Regions from separate parts of the Fulvimarina fulva genome, predicted to be linked through region 1. Evidence: riboswitches for the same ligand, from Rfam matches in the RefSeq annotation. Region 1 holds a riboswitch; the other holds the start of a gene.
The links. A riboswitch is a leader RNA that binds a small molecule or an ion and turns the genes downstream of it on or off. The one in region 1 is predicted to bind thiamine pyrophosphate.

Region 1 (11,063 bases):
CTCGGATGCGATGCCGCGACAGTCGACGACCATATCGCTATCGATATCCGCCGGGTCGGCTTTGGAGCCGAAGCGGATCACCCCGCCAAGGTCTCGCAGACGCTCCAGAAGAGATTGAAGCGCCGCGCGCGGATTAAGAAAGGCCTCTTCCTCATAGTGAAGCCCCTTGCGGAACCGACCCGCAAGAACCGGCTCCAGCACTTCTATCTCTTCAGCAATCACCGATTTTCCATGATCGCCGATCCGGCGCGCGAAGCGGGCCAACTCGCCCGCATCACGAGCGGGCGCAACGACCAGAGTGCCGGTCCGCCGGACATCCGGCACACGCTCGGACCACCAGTCGGTTGCGGCAAGGCCCGGCTCCAAGATGGCGCGGTCGGCACTCTCCGTCTCGCACCAAGGCGCAAGCATGCCGCCCGCAAGCCAGGACGCAGCCTGCGCCCCGAGACCCTCGGCCTGTTCATGGAGGGTCACCGAGGCGCCTCTTTCGGCAAGGGTCACGGCGGCGGTGAGCCCCGCGACGCCGGCTCCGATGACAGAGATCTGCATGAGTCTACTCCGCAGGTTCCGCGTTGGCCGCCACTTCGTCAGCCGGCATATAAAGGTCGCCGCCCGCGCGATATTTCTGCGCCATCTTCTCCATCCCCTCCTTCTGGGCCTCGGAGCGGATGTCGTGGGAAATTCGCATGGAGCAGAATTTAGGGCCGCACATGGAGCAGAAATGCGCCGTCTTGTGCGCTTCCTTCGGCAGCGTCTCGTCGTGATAGAGCCGCGCCGTATCCGGATCGAGCGACAGGTTGAACTGGTCTTCCCAGCGGAACTCGAAACGGGCCCGCGAGAGCGCGTCGTCTCGCACCTGCGCAGCCGGATGGCCTTTCGCAAGATCCGAGGCATGGGCCGCGATCTTGTAGGTGATGACGCCGGTCTTCACGTCATCGCGGTCGGGCAGGCCGAGATGCTCCTTCGGCGTGACGTAGCAGAGCATCGCCGTACCGAACCAGCCGATCATCGCCGCGCCGATGCCCGATGTAATGTGGTCGTAGCCCGGCGCGATATCCGTGACGAGGGGCCCAAGCGTGTAGAACGGCGCATCGCCGCACAGCTTCTGCTGCTTCTCGACGTTCACCTTGATCTTGTGCATCGGCACATGGCCGGGTCCCTCGATCATCACCTGGCATTCTTTTGCTCTCGCGATCTTGGTCAGTTCGCCAAGGGTTTCGAGTTCCGCGAACTGGGCGCGATCGTTGGCGTCCGCAATGGAGCCGGGGCGCAATCCATCCCCGAGCGAGAACGAGACGTCGTAGGCCCGGCAAATATCGCAGATCTCGTCGAAATGTTCGTAGAGGAACGATTCGCGGTGATGATGCAGGCACCACTTCGCCATGATCGAGCCACCGCGCGAGACGATGCCCGTGACGCGGTCGACGGTGAGCGGAATATGGTGCAGCCGCACACCCGCATGGATGGTGAAGTAGTCGACGCCCTGCTCTGCCTGTTCTATCAGCGTGTCGCGATAAACCTCCCAGGTGAGATTTTCGGCAATGCCCTCAACCTTTTCCAGAGCCTGATAGATCGGCACGGTTCCGATCGGGACAGGCGCATTGCGGATGATCCAGTCGCGGATGTTGTGGATGTTCCGGCCCGTCGACAGGTCCATCACGGTGTCGGCGCCCCAGCGGATCGCCCACACCATCTTCTCCACCTCTTCGGCCATCGAGGAGGTGACGGCCGAGTTGCCGATATTGGCATTGATCTTGGTGAGGAAGTTCCGGCCGATCGCCATCGGCTCCAGTTCCGGATGGTTGATGTTCGCCGGAATGATCGCCCGACCGGACGCAACTTCCTCCCTCACCCACTCGGCGGTGATGAAATCCGGGATCTCAGCCTCGAACGGCTCACCATCGCGTTCGAGTGCCTCTTTCATCGAGGCCCGTCCAAGGTTTTCGCGGATCGCAACGAATTCCATCTCAGGCGTCACGATGCCGGCGCGGGCATAGGCGAGCTGGGTGACCGTCTTGCCGTCCTTTGCTCGCAGCGGTTTGTGGGCAATCGGAAAAGCCGGGGTTATCTTGTCTTCGGGCAGATTGCCGTTGTCTTCCGGCTTTAACGCCCTGCCCTCGTATTCCTCCACATCGCCGCGCGCTTTCGCCCAGTTGGTGCGATTGCGCGGCAAGCCCTTGGCGATGTCGATCTCGACATCGGGATCGGTATAGGGGCCGGAGGAATCATAGACCGTGACGGGCGGCTCGCCGGCTGTCGGATGAACGGAAATCTCGCGAAGCGGAACGGCGATCTCGGGATAGGCGGTGCCGGCCAGATAGATCTTTCGCGATGCCTGAAGCGGGCCCGCGGTCACGGTCGGTGTAATGGCATTCATCAATTGGCTCTCCTTCGTCGAAGCGTTGGAGATCCAGTGCTGTCATCGGTGATCGAAAAGCTGCCGGGACGTGCCTCGGTTTTCGAGACATGGATATGGACCCGCGGCTGTCTTCCATCCCTACGCCAGTACGAACTGGATCAGGTTCTACGGGTCGCCGCGCTCATCAATAGCGGCCTCTCAGTTCCTTGATCGGAACTCCCCTTGGACGTTTCGAGAGATATCAGCAGGTTGGCCTGGTTTCAAGCGCGCGAAATCAGGCAGTGAGCAAACCGGCATCACATTCAGGTGGCCCGCTCGTCCTTGGGCGAACCCATGACCACGTAGGAGGTGATGCTGTTCACATTGGCCTGTGTACCCAAGATTTCCGTGTGGAAGCGCTTGTAGCTCGCAAGGTCTGCGCTCTCGACGCGAAGCAGATATTCAAATGCACCGGCAACGTTGTGGCACTCCACGACATCCCGGGCTCCGGCCATGGCCCGTTCGAATCCCTCTTGTGCGGCTTTCGTATGAAGAGACAGCCCGACCGTGACATAGGCAACGAAGCCGCGCCCCATGCGCTCCGGATCGAGAACCGCGCGATAGCCCCGGATCACGCCCTGGCGCTCGAGCTCCTGCACCCGCCGCAGGCATGCCGAGGGTGAGAGGCCGACACGCTGGGCAAGATGCACGTTGCTCAGCCGGCCATCCCGTCCAAGCTCGCGCAATATTCGTTCGCTTGTGGCGTCAAGAGCCGACATTGATTGCACTCTTCGGCAGAGAGCGACCTATTATGGCGCCCAATTGCAGGTTCACGGAGCTAGAATTGCGCATCACCTTGCGAGGAGGCAAGCCGAAGATGATGACCATTTCAGTCCTTTTGGCCCTTCTCGGCTTCACGTTCGTCGCAACGGTCACGCCGGGACCGAACAATCTCATGCTGATGGCTTCAGGCGCGAATTTCGGTTTTCAGCGGACGTTGCCGCATATGATGGGTATCCTCATCGGGTTTTCGGCGATGATCTTTCTTGTCGGAATGGGGCTCATGGCGCTGTTCGATGCTGTGCCTGTCCTCCATACAGTGCTGAAGGTCGCTTCGGTCGCCTATCTTCTGTGGCTCGCCTGGAAGGTCGCCACCGCACCGCCACCGCAGAAGGCGGATGTCGAGGGTCGCCCTTTGACCTTTCTGCAGGCTGCGGCCTTTCAATGGGTCAATCCCAAAGCATGGGCCATGGGTCTGTCTGCCATCACCCTTTATGCGCCGGACCGCTCGCTTCTCTCGGTCGCGATCGTGACGGCGGCCTTCGCCATCGTCTGTTTTCCCGCGATCTCTTTATGGACATGGGTTGGCACGGTGGTCCGGCGGTGGCTGTCCAACGCGCGGCGATTGCGCGTGTTCAACGTGACGATGGCACTCTTTCTCGTCGCATCGCTCTATCCGGTGCTCGGCATCGGCGCGTGACCGGTCAACTGACGAACGCAGTGCTCAGGACGATTGACGGCCTTGCGGTATTCGGGAACTTCGAACGGGGAACCGAGCGGTTGGAGGGTCGCTTTCGCTCAGGCGTTCGCTTACAAGACCGTCGCTGACGGGATGAAACGGAAAGCCGATGTCGAAATACGTTCTGGAAGATTTTACCGATGGCCGGGTCTTCGACCTCGACCCCTATGAGGTGACGAAAGAGGAAATCATCGAATTCGCGAGCGAGTGGGACCCGCAGCCGTTCCATCTCGATGAAGAGGCCGGAAAGGCTTCGATGCTGGGTGGCCTCTCCTCTTCGGGCTGGCACCTTTGCGGAATGATGATGCGCATGATCTGCGACAGCTATCTGCTCGATTCCACCTCTCAGGGCTCCGGCGGTGTGGACTATATCGACTGGAAGACGCCGATCCGTCCGGGTGACACGCTGACCGGCACCTCCACGGTGCTTTCATCACGCCCATCGTCCAAGAAACCGCATCTCGGTCTCGTCACGATCAGGACGGAAGTCTCGAACCAGCGCGGAGAACAGGCCGCAGTCTGCGAACATGTGCTCCTGTGCCTTACGCGCAAGGGCTACGAAGAGGGAGCGGCAGCATGAGCTTCTGGGATACGATCGAAGAAGGTGCCAGCTACGAGCTCGGAAGCCATCACTTCTCGGCCCGCGAAATTCTGGATTTCGCGTCGAAATACGATCCGCAGCGATTTCACCTCGACCCCGACCTTGCGAAGAAAACCTTGTTCGGCGGGCATTGCGCCTCGGGCTGGCATACGACCGCCGCCTACATGAAGCTGAACGTCGCATGGCGCAAAGAAATGCTGACGGCCTGGCTTGCGGATGGCAACCCGATGCCGAATTTCGGCCCTTCGCCCGGCGTCAAGAACATCCGCTGGACGCGTCCCGTCTACGCCGGAGACACGATTGCCTATCTGCACCGGATCACCGAAAAACGCGTATCCAAGTCCAAGCCCGGCTGGGGCATCATCGCCTTCGGTGTCGAGGCGACGAACCAGGATGGCGTCTCCGTCATGACCTTCGATGGGGCAGCTTTCATCGCGACCAGCGAGTGATTCTTAGCGCCTGATCTTCGCTGGCCATCGAATCGGGAACCGCCCGCCGCTTTTCGGTCCGATGGGTCAGCGGCGCAGGAGCAAGCGCTCCTCGCGCCGTGCCTGCCAGCCGGCACGCTGGAGTTCCGGCACGTCGTCTTCCGTTTCCGGATAGCCGATGCACAGATAGGCAATGAGGCGCCAATCGGCCGGGACGTCGAGCGCCTCGGTCACGGCATCCGGCTCCATAATAGAAACCCAGCCGACCCCAATGCCATGCGCTCGCGCGGCGATCGCAAAGAGGGCGACGGCACCGGCCACGGAATAGTCCGGCGTCTCACGCATCGTCTGCCGACCAAGGCCGTGGCCCTGTTCCGGCTCGCGGTCGCAGAACACCGCCAAATGGATCGGCGCTTCCTCAAGCCCCTGGAGCTTCAGCCGCGCATAAAGAGCCACCCTATCCGCTTCGGTCGCGTCAAGAGCCGCCGCATTGCACCGCGCGAAGCTTTCGCGAACGCAAGCGCGCGCCTTCTCGCTCTCTACAAGAACGAGCCGCCAGGGCTGGCTGTTTCCGACCGAAGGCGCGAGATCGAAGGCACGAAGCGCGGCGTCGAAAGCATCCTCGTCCACCCGTTCGCTTCGGAAGCGCCGCACGTCTCGGCGCCAGACGAGGAGCTGTTCGAGCCTTTCGCGGAATGCGTCGTCGAATTCGGGCGGCTGGTCAGGCACCCCTTTGCTCAGTCGCCTTCGAATTCGCAGAGACAGCGCACGTCGACGCCCATCTCACGCAGCTTCTTCGATCCACCAAGATCCGGAAGATCGACGAGGAAGCACGCGCCGACGATTTCTGCACCAAGATCGCGAAGAAGTTTGACGCCGCCGACCGCCGTGCCGCCGGTCGCGATCAGATCGTCCGTCAGGAGAATACGCTCGCCCAGACGAATCGCATCGCGATGGAGTTCCATCTCGTCCTGTCCGTATTCCAGCTCGTAGGTGACCGAGATCGTTTCGCGCGGCAGCTTGCCTTTCTTGCGAATCGGAATGAAACCTGCAGTGAGCTGATGGGCAAGAGCCCCACCCAGAATGAACCCACGTGCCTCGATACCGACGACGTGACGGATCCGGCTGTCGGCATAGGGCGCGACGAGAGCGTCGACGGAGGCCCGAAACGCAGCCGGGTCGCTCAGCAGCGTGGTGATGTCGCGGAACTGGATTCCCGGTTTCGGATAGTCCGGGATCGTTCGGATCGCGGCTTTGAAGTCAATCACGCATCGGCCTCCGTCATGCGTTGTTCGCCAACGCGGTCTGTTTGCAAACGAGCATCGATCAGTCTTGCTGGCCGATGGTCTGTATCACCTCAAAACCCTCAAATTCCGGATGCCCCTGATAAAGCGGCTTGGTCGAGCCCGCACCACCATGGGACTTTCGGAAGGCTTCCGACTTCGTCCAGGCTTCGAAGGAGGAATAGTCCTTCCACACCGTATGAGACGAGTAGAGCTGATGGTCCTCACGCTTCGGCCCGCGAAGCATATGAAACTCAACGAAACCCGGAACGGACTGAAGCTGCGATTCCCGGTTGAGCCAGAGCTCCTCGAAGTCCTTTTCCGCGTTCGGCAGCACCTTGAAGCGATTCATCGCAATATACATCGGCAGGTCTCTCCCATTCTGGCGTGATAGTCTGTTCCAAATAAAAAGGGAGCCGAAGCCCCCTTTTCAAATTGCGTAGGATGATCCGATCATCGATCAGTGCGGCGTGCCTGCCCAGACACGGCGTTTCACGAGGAACATCAATACCGCGAACACGATGAGGAAGATCATCGTGACGAAACCGGTCGCCTTGCGTTCGGCAAGGTGCGGCTCGGCAGCCCACATCAGGAACGCACTCACGTCACGTGAATATTGCTCGACGGTCTGCGGCGCGCCATCGGGGTATTCGACCTGATCTTCATAGATCGGCTGGGGCATTGCCAGTGCCGGCCCCGAGATGAAGTACGGGTTGTAGTAGGTCCCGCTCATGATGTTGAGATCTGCCGGCGGCTCTTGATCGTAGCCGGTCAGAAGCGCGTGGATATAGTCCGGCCCCGCTTCACTGTACTGCGTGAAGATATCGAAAATGAAGGTCGGAAAACCACGTTCGACAGCGCGCGCCTTGGCAATCAACGAAAGATCGGGCGGAGCGGCACCGTTGTTCGCGGCGGCCGCAGCCTGCGGGTTGGGATACGGCGCCGGGAAGTAGTCCGAACCCGTCGCGGGACGTTCGAACATGTCGCCCAGATCGTCCGGTCCGTCCTCCACAGTGAATTCGGCGGCGAGCGTCGAGACCTGCTCCGCGCTATAGCCAAGGGCTTCGAGATTGCGGAACGCCACGAAGTTCATCGAATGGCAGGCCGCGCAGACCTCGCGATACACCTTGTAGCCGCGTTGGAGCTGGCCGAGATCCCAGTTGCCGAACGGACCCGCAAACGACCAGTTCATCTCTTCCGGTCGCTTCAGGGGGTAGTGCGGCGTTTCCGCATGGCCCTCTTCTGCTTCCTCGGCCGGTGCGTCGGCATTTTCAGCCGCCGCCTGCTGTTCCTCGGCAGAGTTCTCGTTCGGCCCCTGGCCGTCCTGCGCAAAGGATGCGAGCGGCGCGAACGTGATGCCGGCTGCGAGAATAACGGATAGCGTCTTTTTCATCAGTCTTTTCTCCGAAGCTTTCCGTCAGCCTTTGGTTTCCGGCGAAGCCGTCGCGCCGGCAGGCGATCCAGCTCCACCCTCGCTCTTTTGTTTGCCGAGCACCGCTTCGGTAATCGAATTCGGCAACTTCTTAGGCGTCTCGATCAAGCCGAGGACCGGCAGGATGATGAGGAAGTGCGCGAAGTAGTAGATGGTCCCGACCAGCGAAAGCCAGGTGTAAGGCGCTTCCGCAGGCTTGGCGCCGAGCCAGCCGAGCAAGAGGGCATTGGCGACGAAGATCCAGAAGAAGATCTTGTAGATCGGACGGAACGCCGTCGACTTCACGCGGCTGGTGTCGAGCCAGGGCAGGAAGAAGAGGACGATGATCGAACCGAACATCACCAGAACGCCGCCGAGCTTGGAGTCGATCGGACCGATATTGAAGGTAATCGCACGCAGCATCGCGTAGAACGGCAGGAAGTACCATTCCGGAACGATATGCGACGGCGTCTTCAGAGGGTTCGCCTCGATATAGTTATCGGGATGTCCGAGGAAATTCGGCAGGTAGAAGACGAAATACGCAAACACCGCGAGAAACACCACCATGGCCAGACCGTCCTTGACGGTCGCATGGGGCGTGAACGGGACTGTGTCCTTCGACGACTTCACTTCGACGCCGGTGGGGTTTGTCTGCCCGGTGACGTGGAGCGCCCAGACGTGGAGAACAACCACGCCGGCAATCATGAACGGCAGCAGGTAGTGCAGCGAGAAGAACCGGTTCAGGGTCGGATTTTCAACCGAGAAGCCGCCAAGAAGAAGCGTCTGGATCGGCTCGCCGATCAATGGGAACGCCGTGAAGAAGCCGGTGATGACGGTCGCACCCCAGAATGACATCTGACCCCAGGGCAGCACGTAGCCCATGAAGGCGGTTGCCATCATCAGAAGGAAGATCACGACACCGAGGATCCACAACACCTCTCGCGGGGCCTTGTAGGAACCGTAGTAAAGACCGCGAGCGATGTGCAGGTAGACCGCGACGAAGAAGAACGACGCGCCGTTGGCGTGCATGTAGCGCAACAGCCAACCCCAGTTGACGTCGCGCATGATCTTCTCGACCGATTCGAAGGCGAGAGACGACGCGGCGGCATAATGCATCGCGAGCACGATCCCGGTCAGGATCTGGATGGCGAGGAAGATCGCGAGGATTCCGCCGAACGTATAGGCGTAATTCAGATTACGCGGGACCGGATATGCCACGAACGAATCGTACATCATCCGAGGAAGCGGCAAACGGGCGTCGAGCCAGCGCATGATGCCGTTCGACGGGACGTAGGATGAATGACCACTCATTTCTTGCGCTTTTCCTTGCGTTCCGATCAGCCGATGGTGATGGTCGTGTCGTCTGAGAAAGAGAATGGCGGAATCGCCATGTTCTGGGGCGCCGGGCCGCTGCGGATACGGCCTGCCGTATCGTAGTGCGAACCGTGGCATGGACAGAAATAGCCGTCATAATTGCCTGACTGCCCAAGCGGAATGCAGCCGAGATGGGTGCACACGCCGACCATCACGAGCCAGGCTTCCTTGTCCAAAGCCGCGCGATTCTCGTCTGTAGCGGGAGCGTCGCCTGGAAGGTTCGCGTTACGCGCTATCGGATCCTTGAGCTCGGAAAGGGCCGTCGCTTTCGCTTCCTCGACTTCCTGAGCCGTGCGCTGACGGATGAAGATGGGCTTTCCGCGCCATTTTGCCGTAATCGACTGGCCTTCGGCGACCTGGCTGACATCGACGTTGATCGAAGCCAGGGCGAGCGTCGCCGCATCTGGATTCATTTGATCGATGAAGGGCCACACGACGGCAGCAGCGCCAACAGCGCCAACAGCGCCCGTTGCAATGTAGAGAAAGTCGCGGCGGTTTGGTTCGGCGCTCTCGTTTACGCTCACGGCGTGGCCTTTCCTGTCACTTTTCTACCCGGATGGAACGGGTTTCTGCGGAATTTTCACGATTGCGGCAAGAGGACGAACTGTCGCCAGCAGTCGCACTTGGCCCGACGAACCGATATCTTTGGAGGGCTTCTAAGCCAATCGAGCCCGGAATGTCCAGTTCGACAAACGGCGCAGAGGCGGTGAAATCCATGACTTCACCGCCGCTTTCCGCAGCGTGGTGATGCAGATTTGTCGCACGGCGAACATCGCAAGTCCGGGAGAATTATTTCCGCAACACTTGAGGGCACCAGCGCGTCCGGCGAACGTGGGTTTTCCTCTTCTCTGCCGGTCCTGCCTGATCTCGAAGCGACGATCGTCACATTTGTACGTTCGAAAGGAGAGACTGCCTTATTGTGAGCACGTCGGCGGCGGCCTTCCTCTGAGCGGCGTCCGGTTCTGAGCGTGGCTTTTCGCACCGAAAGGCAGGTGCGTGTCGTAATGCCGCTCTGCTCCTGATCGTGCCAGACCAGCCCCTTAGAGAAACGCTCTCATCAGGGCGACGAACCCCGCCCCGATCGCAACGACTGCGATCAGCGGAACGCGCAGCGCGAGAACTCCGCACAGGCCAAGCGCAATTCTCTCGGGCCAGTCGCCGCTGATCATGACGGGAGCGAAGATCGTGGTGAGGACAGCGGCAGGCACCGCGTCGAGAGCCGCTTCGAGACGCGGCGGCAGCGTGCCGATCACCTTGATCAGCAGGTGCCCTCCGATTCGGGTCAGATAGGTAAGAAGCCCCGCAAGGAGGATGATTAGCCAGATCTCGCTCACGGCGCTTTCTCCGCGCCCGGCTCACTCTCCTCAGGGGCGGCGTCTGACCGTTTTCTCACGGGCATCAGCGCAGCAAGTCCAACGCCGCTCAGCGCGCCCAGCGTCACATGCCATGGAGGTCCGAGCAGTGCATAGATGACGATCGAGGCCACCGCGCTCGCGCTCGCCACCGCCCAGAAGTTGCTACGATGGCGAAAGGTCATGACCAGAGCGAGAAAGTAGGCCGGCAAGACGAAATCGATTCCATAGACGGCCGGATCTTCGATGAACGAGCCGAAAATCGCACCGAGCCCGGAAGCCATGAGCCAGAAGAGATAGAGCAGCAGCGCGTAGACGAAATAATAGCGTTCGCTCAGTTCCCCGCGTGCAGCTTTCGCCTCGGCGGCGCCAAATGTCGGGTCGACGAGAAGGAAGAAGGCAAGCGCCTTGGCAGGCTTCGAAAAATGCCGGAAATGACGCCCCACGGAGGCCGAATACAGAATATGCCGAAAGTTCAGGGCAAAGACGGTGAGCAGCACCGACCAGACAGGCGCTCCGATCCCAACGAGCTGCAAGGCAGCCAACTGAGAGGCGCCGGCATAGACCGAGGCGGAAAAGCCCAGGGTCTCGAGGAGGGTCAGCCCCTCGCCTGCCGCGACGGTGCCATAGACCATGCCGAACGGCATGACCGCCGCTATAATTGGCAGGACATCTCGAAGAGCCGACGAGGCGGGCAAGTTGCCCTTGGTGACGGAAGCCATGATGGATCTCGATTACCCAAGGCGGCGACGCGCTC
Region 2 (11,063 bases), on a different contig from region 1:
GGGCTTCGACGCCAAGGAGGATCAGGACAGACACGAAAAGCGCAAGGACGCCCGAGGTGAACGCGACCCAGAGGCTGGTGAAAAGCGCGTCCAAGACCGCTGCTTCCGTCAGAAGCCGCGCGAGATCGGCCGTGATGCCGGCAAGGACGATGGCGAGAAAGGGCGAGAGCACGAAGAAGAGCCCGAGACCAAGGATCAGCGCGTCGTAACTCCTGAGAAGTGGGCCTGCCCGGTCCCAGCGGGTTGCCCGTCCGCCAAGCCCGAACTGGCCGGCATCCGAGCCGCCAAGCCGGTTCGCGATGGTGAGGATGATCGCCGTCAGGCCGATCTGTAGCAGCGACAGCGCGACGGCCCGGCCCGGTTCGAAGTCGTATCGCAGCGTCTGGTAGATCGCGACTTCCAGCGTCGTTGCGCCAGGGCCGCCGCCGAGGATGAGAACGATGGTGAAGCTCGTCGCGCAGAGCATGAAGATGAGGCTTGCCGCCGCCGGCAACACGGTGCGGATCGCCGGCCATTCGACCAGTCGGAACGTCGTCATGGGCGAGAAGGACAATTGGCCGGCAAGCTTCCAGCTTTCCTTCGGAACGTCGTCGAGCGCGGCGATCATAAGTCGGGCCGCGAGCGGCATGTTGAAGAACACATGCGCGACGAGAATGCCCGAAAGGCCGTAGATCGAAAAGCGCGGCAGGCCGAGGAACGCGCCGATATCCGCGACGACGCCATTGCGTCCCCAGACGGTGATGATCGCCAGCGCGCCGACCAGAACGGGAAGCGCTTGGGGCAGAAGGAAGATGCGCAGCACCACGCTTCTTCCCGGAAAGCGCGATCGGTGGAGGGCGCTTGCCAGGGGAATGGCGCCGAGAACCGAAAGGAGCGTCGACAACGCGGCCTGTTCCAGCGTGAACAGGGTGACGCCGCGCAGATAGGGATCGGTGAGGATCGCGAGAAACGGAAGCTCGGCATCGGTGCCTGCGGCAAGCAGGAGGAAGCCGCCGGCCAGAAAGCCGGTAAGGAGCAGCGCGGCAGCCACCCCTATGCTCAGCCGGATCGCCCTGTCCCGCTGCATGATGGTTGTGACGTGCAAGATTGGGCGATCAGCGTCCGAGTGCTTCCAGCCATTCCTGCGTCCAGGCCTGGCGATTCTCGGCAACGGTTTCAGGATCGATGTAGATCGGGTTTTCGACCTGGATCAGCTTGCCGAAGGCCTCCGGCAGCTCGATGCCTTCGATCACCGGATAGGCCCAGTTTCCGGTGGGGATCACCGACTGGAAATCCGAGGTGAGGATGAAATCGAGAAATTCGCGTGCAAGCTCCGGCTGTTTGGCGCTTTTCAGCATGCCGGCCACCTCGATCTGCAGGTAGAGACCTTCGGAGAAATCGGCCGCCTGATACCGTTCGGTGTCCTCCTCGATCATGTGATAGGCGGGCGAGGTGGAATAGCTGACGACGAGGGGCGCCTCGCCGGAAGTGAAAAGCCCATAGGCTTCCGACCAGCCGGGCGTCACCGTCAGAATACGGTTCGAGAGCTCCTCCCACTTCGCTTTCGCATCATCGCCGTAAACCGCCTTCATCCAGAGGAGGAAGCCAAGGCCCGGCGTCGAGGTGCGGGGATCCTCGATCGCGATCTTCTGCTTGGGATCGCCGGTGACGAGCGCATCGAGGCTCTTCGGCCAATCCTCGGCGGCTTCCGTATCCACCATGACGGCGAGATAGGAATAGTCGAAGGGCACGAACGTATCGTCGTCGTATTCGACCGGGAGGGAGAGGGGCGAGAGATCGACCCCACTTGGCGCGAAAAGACCGGTCGCCTTTGCCTCGGGCACGAGATCGGTCGTCAGGCCGATAACGGCATCGGCCGGCGAGGATGCGCCTTCGAGCTTCAGCCGGTTGAGGATTGCAACGCCATCGGCAAGGCCCACGAACTGGAGGTCGCAATCGCATTGCGCCTCGAAGGCCGCTTCGATCTTGGGGCCCGGACCCCAGTCCGGCACGAAGCTTTCATAGGTGTAGACGGTCAGGACCGGTTTCTCGCGGTCCTGCGCATGGGCGGCACCGGTATGTACGCCCGCAACGGCCATGGCGATCGCACCGGTGAGGAGCGGACGGAATTTCGACTGGGCCAACAGGGCCTCCCTTCAGGTTGTTTCGAAGGAAAGCCGGCGAGCCGAGGCCGCGAGTGATCGAAGCCGGCGCCCTCATTCCCTCCGCCGGCATGACCCGGATCAGGTTCGACGGGTCGGCTTTCAGCCTCTCAGCCTGCGTCGGATACGCGGCACCCCGTGTGAGCTTGGCTGAAAGATTAAAGCGTTTCGGCTGGAAAGAAAGCGATTCCTGATCAGGCGCGCAACGCGGACGGCTCCTTTCGTCCGATCCCTTTTGCACGCCGATGGCTTGGCCGAAGCTGCGTCTGCACCATTCTCTCGCCGATGACCGAATTCGCAGTTCTCCTCGCCGGCGATATCGCGCCGACAGATCATCTCAAGGCGCGCCTTTCGGCCTGCCGCATCATCGCCGCCGATGCTGGGATCGCCCATGCCCGCGCGCTGGGGCTCAAGCCGGAACTCTGGCTTGGCGACTTCGATTCGGCCGAGACCTCGCTTCGGGAGACCAGCGCGATCGAGACGCGCTCCTTTCCGACCGGCAAGGACAAGACGGACGGCGAGCTGGCGATCGAAGCCGCGATCGAGCGCGGCGCAACCCGCCTCGTCATTGCCGGTGCGCTCGGCGGGACGCGCAGCGACCACGCGTTTTCCAATCTCGTCCTTGCCATGCGTTATGTCGGTGAGGGGATCGCGATCGAGCTCGACGACGGCCGCGAACGCGGCTGGCCCCTCACTCCGGGCAAGCGTCGGGATGTTGATCTCCCGCCCGGAACCCAGTTTTCGATCCTGAAATTCTCCGACATCTCCGGCCTGACGATAACCGGTGCCGTCTATCCGCTTAACGATGTCAGCGTGCCGTTCACCTCGATCCTCACCCAGTCCAACGAGGCGACAGGGCCCATTTCGGTCGTCATCGGAACGGGGCGAGCCCTTTTATTGGCCCAGGCCGATCCTTCGGCCCATTGAGGCTCGATACGCGGCTTTGGCACAAAGCTTGAACCCAGCCATCGGTTCGGCCGCACAGTCAGCTGCAGGTCTCGTTTCAGGAGGGCATTCACCAGACTGGCGCCGCGCAAATCATACGAAGTAAGCTTGATCGCTTCCCGATAACGGTTTGAAATCGTGTCAGCGCCGCTTCGGGCTCCGATACCGTCCCCCGGCCTCATTCGCCGGATACGGTATCAGTCGGGATACCTCTTGCGAAAAGCTTCACGGAACAGGTTTCGCACCGCCGCGCTTTATTCTATAAGCTCCCCGGCGTGGTCCCGTAGCTCAGCAGGATAGAGCATCAGATTCCTAATCTGAGGGTCACAGGTTCGAATCCTGTCGGGATCACCAATAAATCAATTGCTTAGCGATGCGCATCTCCGGCTCACAGGCTATTAGGGTAACGAGGCGGGTAACGAAAGCTTCCCTTTAGGCTACGGCACAGCCCCGAATTCTCACAAGCGCGTGAGCCTCTTTCCGGATCATGGTATCCGCTCTCCTTTTCCTGGGAACAGAAAGGGAACAATATGGTCGAGAAGATCCAGCATATGTTTCGGATTAAGCGGGAGGTGGAGCCCGGCGATCTAAAGGATAGGCTGATAGCGGAGATCAGGGAATTGCGATGGGCGCGCCGCATGTGGGTCGCGGTCATCGCCGACGAGCCGGATTCCCGACTTGTCTTTCGCCATGGTGCCAGGATCATTGCGAAGCACCCGCCGCAATAAGCGAAACTTGCGACAGTGAAAGCCTAACTGGCGAACGGAGCAAAGAGCACAAGGAAGCTTAAGAACGCTATCGCGATTCCGAAAAACGCTATGACAAGAAGCGTTATTTCCGGCCTCAAGAGTGGTCGCATTCGTTCGCTGACTTGGCTCGGGGCGGCAAACACGAGAAAACGGTTATCTCGGAATGATGCTGGCGAACCAGCCGCCTATATCTCTTGAGCTTCGTGGTCTCATCTCGTTCGGCTTCAAGCTCTAGTTCTTGATTGGCTAAAGTTTGCCACGCATCTCTTGACCGTAAAAGTTTCTTTTTTACGGACATGAGGAGAGGCGGTTTAAGCTCTTCGTTTGCCTGATCGGCTCTATCTTGATAAACTTGGCTTTTTTCTTTTAGCATGAAATTCTTTCATTTTTCATTGAGAAAACATTCGGTAATTAACTTGATCACCCAGACATTTCGGTATTGAAAATTCCAGATACGACAATCATTTCATATGTAGATCGCGTTCATTCTAAATAATTCAATTCAAGCCGGAGAAATTATTATGAAAACGACTAATCCAAGTTTCGCTATGTCAGAATCAGAAGACTCGCTTTTACGGAATTTGAACGAGAATGGCGGTCAAGTTTCTTGGCTGAACCCAACATCAACCCTCTTGGTAGGAAAGAGGCTTGCGGCTTGGGCAGATTGTGGCGGTATGCTCGAAATTACATCCATGGGCCGTCTGGTGGCTCAAATGAGGGAGGAGGCGGCGGATCGCCCCCGACGCGCGCACGTCATGAAAGACATCTGAGGAATTTCCCCAGATGAGTAAGATCAATTCAGCGGAAAGCGCCCCGACCCGGCAAGGTCGGAGCGCCGCCATGACCTAACTGTCAACGATGGACAGATGCGAAAGCTATCGAACTTCGTCCAGCTTGCGCTTTTTGGCCTCGACGAGCGCCGCCAGCGCGTTTCCTTCGTGCCGCAGCTCACAATCCCCCTTCGCCATGATCAGGATGCCGTCCACCGGTGGATTCCATCGTGCAGTGCAACGGCTCATGAGAAGCGGATTTGGACGTCCTTGCCAAGCTCTTTGAGCATGGCCTGAAGCGGGCTGATTAAACTGCCGCGAACACGTGCGCGGCGAGGATGCCCCCGTCGCGCCGGTCGACTGCCAGAATATTAAGCTGCATCTGGCGTTCCTCCCGCTTGCCGCACCGGATGCCAAGACGGTTTATGATGCCGGCCACCTTCGCACGGTTCACCGTGGCGAGGTTGTAGCGCTTCAGCAGCGCCGCGACTTCCGAATAGCTGAAGCCGTGCAGGAGGAGGACGCAAGCGCAATATCGCGCCAGCGTCGTGTAGACCGATAGCGAATCAAACGCCGGCCGCACCCTGAAATTCACGATCTGCCGATGCCTGGGTTGGTTGTCGCCGGTCTGGTATGCGTCGAACGCCTCGCCGGTTTCGCGCCAGACCTGAAAGCTCTTGCCCTGCCACTGTCCGGCATGATCGCGCAGCGCGGCGAGGGCGGCATTGTCGAGCCGTTCGGTCTTGCCGAAAACCTTCCCGACGCTGACGGCCGAAACGTCGCCCTCTGGCCATCCTGAAGCCTCGGCGAGCATGTTCGGTTCTTAGCCGTTCGTCTCGCGGCATGGGCAGCGCGGGCTGCCTGTCAAAACATCGGGGTGGTCGGGCAGTTTGAAGTCGTGAAACGCCATCCTGCCCGGCCATCCCGATAATCATTCTTTTTCATGCGAAACCAGCGCGGCGAGAGTGCCCGCCGCGCCTTTGGAATTTTAGTCCCCGGTCGGCTGCGTCCCGAAAGGATTGGTGCTCGGGAATTTCTTGATCTCGCCCGACTTAAGCCGCGACCAGTAGGAATTGAGTTCCCTCTTGACGATGGGCATCAGCACGTAGAGCGCGGCGATGTTGACGACTGCCATGGCGAAGATCGCCGCGTCGGAGAAATCGATCACGGGCCCGAGGCTTGCCGCCGCACCGATGATGACGAAGAGGCAGAAGATCACCTTGAACGTAATCTCCTTCGCCTTGCCCTCGCCGAAGAGGTAGGTCCAGGCCTTGAGGCCGTAATAGGACCAGGACAGCATGGTCGAGAAGGCGAAGAGGATGACCGCCACCGCGAGCACGACGGGGAACCAGGAGAACGCCGTCGCGAAGGCCGCCGAGGTAAGCGCAACGCCCGAGACGTCGCCGACCGTCCGGATGGTCGTCCCGTCCTCGTTCAGGAGGAACATCCCGTTTGGATCGGTGATCAGCTGGTCGGAAATGATGATCACGAGGGCGGTCATCGTGCAGATGACGACCGTATCGATGAACGGTTCGAGCAGCGAGACGCAGCCCTCGGTGATCGGCTCCTTCGTCTTCACGGCCGAGTGGGCGATCGCAGCAGAGCCGACGCCCGCTTCGTTCGAGAAGGCCGCGCGGCGGAAGCCCTGGATGAGAGCGCCGACGAACCCGCCGGCAACGCCAAGTCCCGTGAAGGCGCCCTCGAAGATGCGGACGAAAGCAATGCCGATCTGATCGAAATTGGCGATGATGATGACCAGTGCCGAGACCACGTAGAGAACGCCCATGAACGGCACGACCTTTTCCGTGACACGGGCAATCGACTTGATGCCGCCGACGATGACCGCGAAGACGATCATGGCGAAGATGACGCCGGTGATCCAGCCGGGATAATCGCCGAAGATATTGGCCAGCTGGGCGTGGGCTTGGTTGGCCTGGAACATGTTGCCGCCGCCGAACGAGCCGAGGATGCAGAAGATGGCGAACAGGACGGCCATGAACTTGCCGCCGGGGATCCCGCGTTCCTTAAAGCCCTTTTCCATGTAGTACATGGGGCCGCCTGAAACGGAGCCGTCGGCGTACTCGTTGCGGTATTTGACGCCAAGTGTGCACTCGGTGAATTTCGACGCCATGCCCATCAGGCCGGCAAGGATCATCCAGAAGGTCGCGCCCGGACCGCCGATGCCGATGGCAACGGCGACACCGGCGATATTGCCGAGGCCAACCGTGCCCGAGAGCGCGGTGGCGAGGGCCTGGAAATGGCTCACCTCACCGGAATCGTTCGGATCGGAATAGTCTCCCTTCACCAGAAGGATCGCGTGCTTGAACGCGCGGAACTGAATGAAGCCGAAATAGACCGTAAAGATCGTCGCACCGACGACCAGCCAGAGCACGATCCAGGGAAAGCCCGTTCCGGGCAGGTCCGAGAAGATGAAGCTGACGAACCAGCCGGTCGCAACGCTGAAGACGTTGTTGACCACGGCATCGATGCCGCCGCCTTCAGCCGCCTCCTGGGCAAGGGCGGCAGCGCTGGATGCGAGTAGAAAGAGCACGGTGAGAGGTGTCACGAGCCGTCGTGTCATGGTGGACAATTCCTTAAGAGACGATAGTCACGGGCACGCTGGCTGAGGTCGCGAGCTTGACGGAGACGGTGCCGAAGAAGCGCGAGGCGAACCCGCCTTCGGAGCCGCGTGCGACGATGATCTGCTCGGCGTGGTTTTCGACCGCGATGGAGTTGAGGATCTCGGCGGCATCACCGTGCCGCACCCTGCATTCGGCCTTGAACCCGTCGGCGACGACCTGTTTCATCATCGGGTCGAGCACCCGTGATTTCGCGACGTCGATCTCTTCCTCGCGCCGTCTGTGGCGCTGCTCGTTCTCTTCGGCGCTCTGGAACGTGTAGGGCGACCATTCGATCACGTAGACCAGCAAGAGTGTGCAGTCCCCGATGAGCTTGGAGAGCCGCTGGCCGTGGGCCAAGGCTCTCTTGCTTGCGGCGCTGCCGTCGATTCCGATTACCAGTGTCGTCGTCAAGAGAGCTCCTTTCGAAAGGTAAAACTACACGTCTGCTCTCCGGCGGTCATGATGAAGGTGCCGGATTGTCCGTGTGAATGAGCGTCAGGTTTCACTTGCCCGAGTATTGGAAGCGTTTCTCCTGCGTTTCTGAAAGTTGTCGTATTTCTCTTGCGAAGGTCCGATGATCTCCTGCGGCCTTTATTTTGCGTCATTATTCCTGTTGCGGTGCCCATCCGCTGGATCGACCTGGAAAAGAGTGGGTATCTCTTTTCGGTCATATTTTCGTCACACGGATTGGATGCTCAAAATCCAAGCGGGTCAAGCCAGCTAACGACATTTTCAGTCATAATGACCAATTTTTTTGATGAATTCATTCATCGCGCTGATGAAACCCGACGCTGCATCAGCGATGCCCAGGGTTAAAGCGGTGATGAACGCGAATCGATGGCGCGCGCTGTCCGTCGCCCTTTGCGAATGGCTTGGCGGGGCATACATGCGCTGCAGCGCACAAACCTCAAGCAAAGTGAACGACCGTGGCCAACCTGTTGAAGAAATTCGTCCCGAAACGTTTCCGCAAGGAGAAGATCGAGATCCCGACCGTGCGCCTTTCGGGTGCCATCATGGCTTCGGGCGGCGGGATCGGCCGGCAGTCCCTGTCGCTCGCGGGTGTCGCGCCGATGCTGGAGAAGGCGTTCGGGCAAAAGGGTGCGCCGGCCGTGGCCGTGATCGTCAATTCGCCGGGCGGCTCGCCGGTCCAGTCGCGCCTGATCTATCAGCGTATCCGGGACCTTGCGGACGAGAAGAAGAAGAAAGTTCTGGTCTTCGTCGAGGACGTCGCGGCCTCGGGCGGCTACATGATCGCCTGTGCCGGCGACGACATCACCGCCGATCCGTCCTCCATCGTCGGCTCCATCGGCGTGGTGTCCGGCTCGTTCGGCTTCGTCGAGGCGATCTCCAAGCTCGGCATCGAGCGCCGGGTTCACACGGCCGGCAAGAACAAGGTGACGCTCGATCCGTTCCAGCCGGAAAAGCCGGAAGACGTGGAGCGGCTGAAAGCGCTGCAGCTCGACGTGCACGGCACCTTCATCGATCTCGTGAAGAACGCCCGCAAGGAGAAGCTTGTCGAACACGACGATCTTTTCACCGGCCTGTTCTGGTCGGGGAGCCGTGCGCTCGACCTCGGGCTGATCGACCGGCTTGGCGATCTGCATGGTGTGATCCGCGAGCTCTATGGCAAGAATGCCGAGCCCAAGCTTTACACGCCGAAGACCGGTCTGTTCGGGCGAGCCAAGCCCGGTGTCGGGATTTCGATGGGATCACCAACGATTGGACAGGCCATCGGCGCTGGCGCGATCGACCACATCCATGCGCTGGCGGAAGAGCGCGCACTCTGGGGCCGTTACGGACTCTGACGAAAATTTCAGGTTTCAGTGATCGGATGCGGCGTTCGGCGCACCCATATAGATGAAAGAGCGCTTGTCGGCGGTTCGGCAGGCGCGCATACTATCCGATATTCGGAACCCGTCACGTGATCGATCTGATGCCCCAGTTTCTTCTCCTCAGCCTTGTCGGGGCTGCTGCGCTTTACGGCTACAAGCAGATGAAGCGCGATGCGGAGCAACTCTCCGAGCGCAATCGGCGTGCCGAAGCCGAAACCCGCACCGGCGCACAGGGAACGCTGGTGCGCGGGGCGGACGGGGTCTACCGGGTGAAGAAAGACTGACGCTCAACGGCAAGCTCCATCGGCGCCTAACTTTTTGAAGCAGCAACCGCATCCGTCGAGATCCGTTGATCACAATATCAACAATCTCGATTGGATTAAGATCTTGCGTCTCGTCACACTTGTCATCGGCTTCCTGATCCCGCCTTTCGGTGCATGGCGGGCTGTCGGCTTTTCCGGCCATTTCTGGCTCAACGTGGTTTTGACGATGTTCGGCTATTTGCCGGGAAGTGTGCACTCGCTTTATCTGACTTTGACGCGAGAGCCCAAGCATCCGGGCTGAACGGTCAAACTTCGCGTTGCGAGGCCGATGAAGCCGGCTTGCGCGGGCGGGGCCAGCTTGACCATGCGCGCTCCCCCGTGGCAACTCGCGTGATGAACGCGGCGTCGTGACCGTCGCTTGTGAAGCCCGAAGAAAGCCTGCTCTTTATGTCCGATCTGGCCCCCCACATGGACCCGCGCCGCTCCTTTCAGGCGCTGATCCTGACGCTGCACCGCTATTGGGCCGATTACGGCTGCGTCGTGCTCCAGCCTTATGACATGGAAGTGGGGGCTGGCACCTTTCATCCGGCAACCACCCTTCGGGCGCTCGGGCTCAAGCCCTGGAACGCGGCCTATGTCCAGCCGTCCCGCCGCCCGAAAGACGGGCGCTATGGCGAGAATCCGAACCGTCTCCAGCATTACTACCAGTATCAGGTGATCCTGAAGCCGAACCCTTCGAACCTTCAGGAGCTTTATCTTGGCTCCCTGAAGGCGATCGGCATCGATCCGCTACTCCACGATATCCGCTTCGTGGAGGACGACTGGGAAAGCCCGACGCTGGGCGCCTGGGGGCTTGGCTGGGAATGCTGGTGCGATGGCATGGAGGTGTCCCAGTTCACCTATTTCCAGCAGGTCTGCGGTATCGAATGCGCGCCGGTCGCCGGCGAACTGACCTACGGTCTCGAACGCCTCGCGATGTATGTGCAGAACGTCGACAATGTCTACGATCTCAATTTCAACGGCCGTGAGGGCGCGGAAAAGGTCACCTATGGCGATGTGTTCCTGCAGGCCGAGCAGGAATATTCACGCTATAATTTCGAGATGGCCGATACCGAGATCCTTCACCGGCATTTCGACGAGGCCGAGCGCCAGTGCGCCGCGATCCTGAAGGCCGGCGCGCCGACAGAGGCGGGCAACGACAATGTTTCCGAAATGGGGGCTTTGGGCGGGACGGCTTCGCTGCACAAATGCGTGCTCCCGGCCTATGATCAATGCATCAAGGCCTCCCACGCCTTCAACCTGCTCGATGCGCGCGGCGTGATCTCCGTCACCGAGCGCCAGAGCTATATCTTGCGCGTGCGCAACCTTGCGCGTCAGTGCGGCGAGGCGTTCCTCATGACGGACGCGGGTGGGGCGAACCTGAAAGCCGGGGACGCGGCGGCCTGATCCTGTTTTAAGGAGGCCGAACCGAAGGGCGATCCGCAGGCTGACGGGCATCTCAAAGAACCCTGAAAGCGCTCGATCCTCATATTGACTTATCTCGCGCTGCGCAAATGTCTCTCCGATCAACAGGAGCAAGACGTATATGCGCTGGCGCGGACGGAGACAGTCGAGCAATATCGAGGATCGGCGAGGTAGCGGCGGCGGCTTTTCGCCCGGCGGATTCCGGCGAGGCGGTGGCGGCGGGCTGCGCATCCCGGTCAAGTCCGGCGGCGGCCTCGTCGGACTGATCATCGTCGGCG

Region 2: another riboswitch for thiamine pyrophosphate. It lies ahead of thiB (thiamine ABC transporter substrate binding subunit); the one in region 1 lies ahead of thiC (phosphomethylpyrimidine synthase ThiC).

The regions. Positions count from the first base shown of each region.
Region 1 is NZ_JBDJAC010000007.1:205,184-216,246, reverse strand. It holds gene ABDX79_RS11955 (FAD-dependent oxidoreductase) at 1-549, opposite strand, end outside; gene thiC (phosphomethylpyrimidine synthase ThiC) at 554-2,377, opposite strand; TPP riboswitch at 2,478-2,592, opposite strand; gene ABDX79_RS11945 (Lrp/AsnC family transcriptional regulator) at 2,662-3,117, opposite strand; gene ABDX79_RS11940 (LysE family translocator) at 3,219-3,818, shown strand; gene ABDX79_RS11935 (MaoC family dehydratase) at 3,967-4,437, shown strand; gene ABDX79_RS11930 (MaoC family dehydratase) at 4,434-4,907, shown strand; gene bluB (5,6-dimethylbenzimidazole synthase) at 4,974-5,615, opposite strand; gene ABDX79_RS11920 (adenine phosphoribosyltransferase) at 5,624-6,154, opposite strand; gene ABDX79_RS11915 (antibiotic biosynthesis monooxygenase family protein) at 6,213-6,533, opposite strand; gene ABDX79_RS11910 (cytochrome c1) at 6,630-7,562, opposite strand; gene ABDX79_RS11905 (cytochrome b) at 7,587-8,891, opposite strand; gene petA (ubiquinol-cytochrome c reductase iron-sulfur subunit) at 8,918-9,478, opposite strand; gene ABDX79_RS11895 (AzlD family protein) at 9,995-10,288, opposite strand; gene ABDX79_RS11890 (AzlC family ABC transporter permease) at 10,285-11,028, opposite strand; gene ABDX79_RS11885 (YbjN domain-containing protein) at 11,062-11,063, opposite strand, start outside.
Region 2 is NZ_JBDJAC010000002.1:344,495-355,557, reverse strand. It holds gene thiP (thiamine/thiamine pyrophosphate ABC transporter permease) at 1-1,084, opposite strand, end outside; gene thiB (thiamine ABC transporter substrate binding subunit) at 1,095-2,123, opposite strand; TPP riboswitch at 2,182-2,290, opposite strand; gene ABDX79_RS05200 (thiamine diphosphokinase) at 2,427-3,068, shown strand; tRNA gene ABDX79_RS05195 (tRNA-Arg) at 3,364-3,440, shown strand; gene ABDX79_RS05190 (hypothetical protein) at 3,617-3,814, shown strand; gene ABDX79_RS05185 (hypothetical protein) at 4,357-4,605, shown strand; gene ABDX79_RS05180 (hypothetical protein) at 4,913-5,419, opposite strand; gene ABDX79_RS05175 (alanine/glycine:cation symporter family protein) at 5,594-7,186, opposite strand; gene ABDX79_RS05170 (universal stress protein) at 7,200-7,637, opposite strand; gene ABDX79_RS05165 (S49 family peptidase) at 8,153-9,031, shown strand; gene ABDX79_RS05160 (hypothetical protein) at 9,148-9,342, shown strand; gene ABDX79_RS05155 (YqaE/Pmp3 family membrane protein) at 9,446-9,622, shown strand; gene ABDX79_RS05150 (glycine--tRNA ligase subunit alpha) at 9,769-10,767, shown strand; gene ypfJ (KPN_02809 family neutral zinc metallopeptidase) at 10,907-11,063, shown strand, end outside.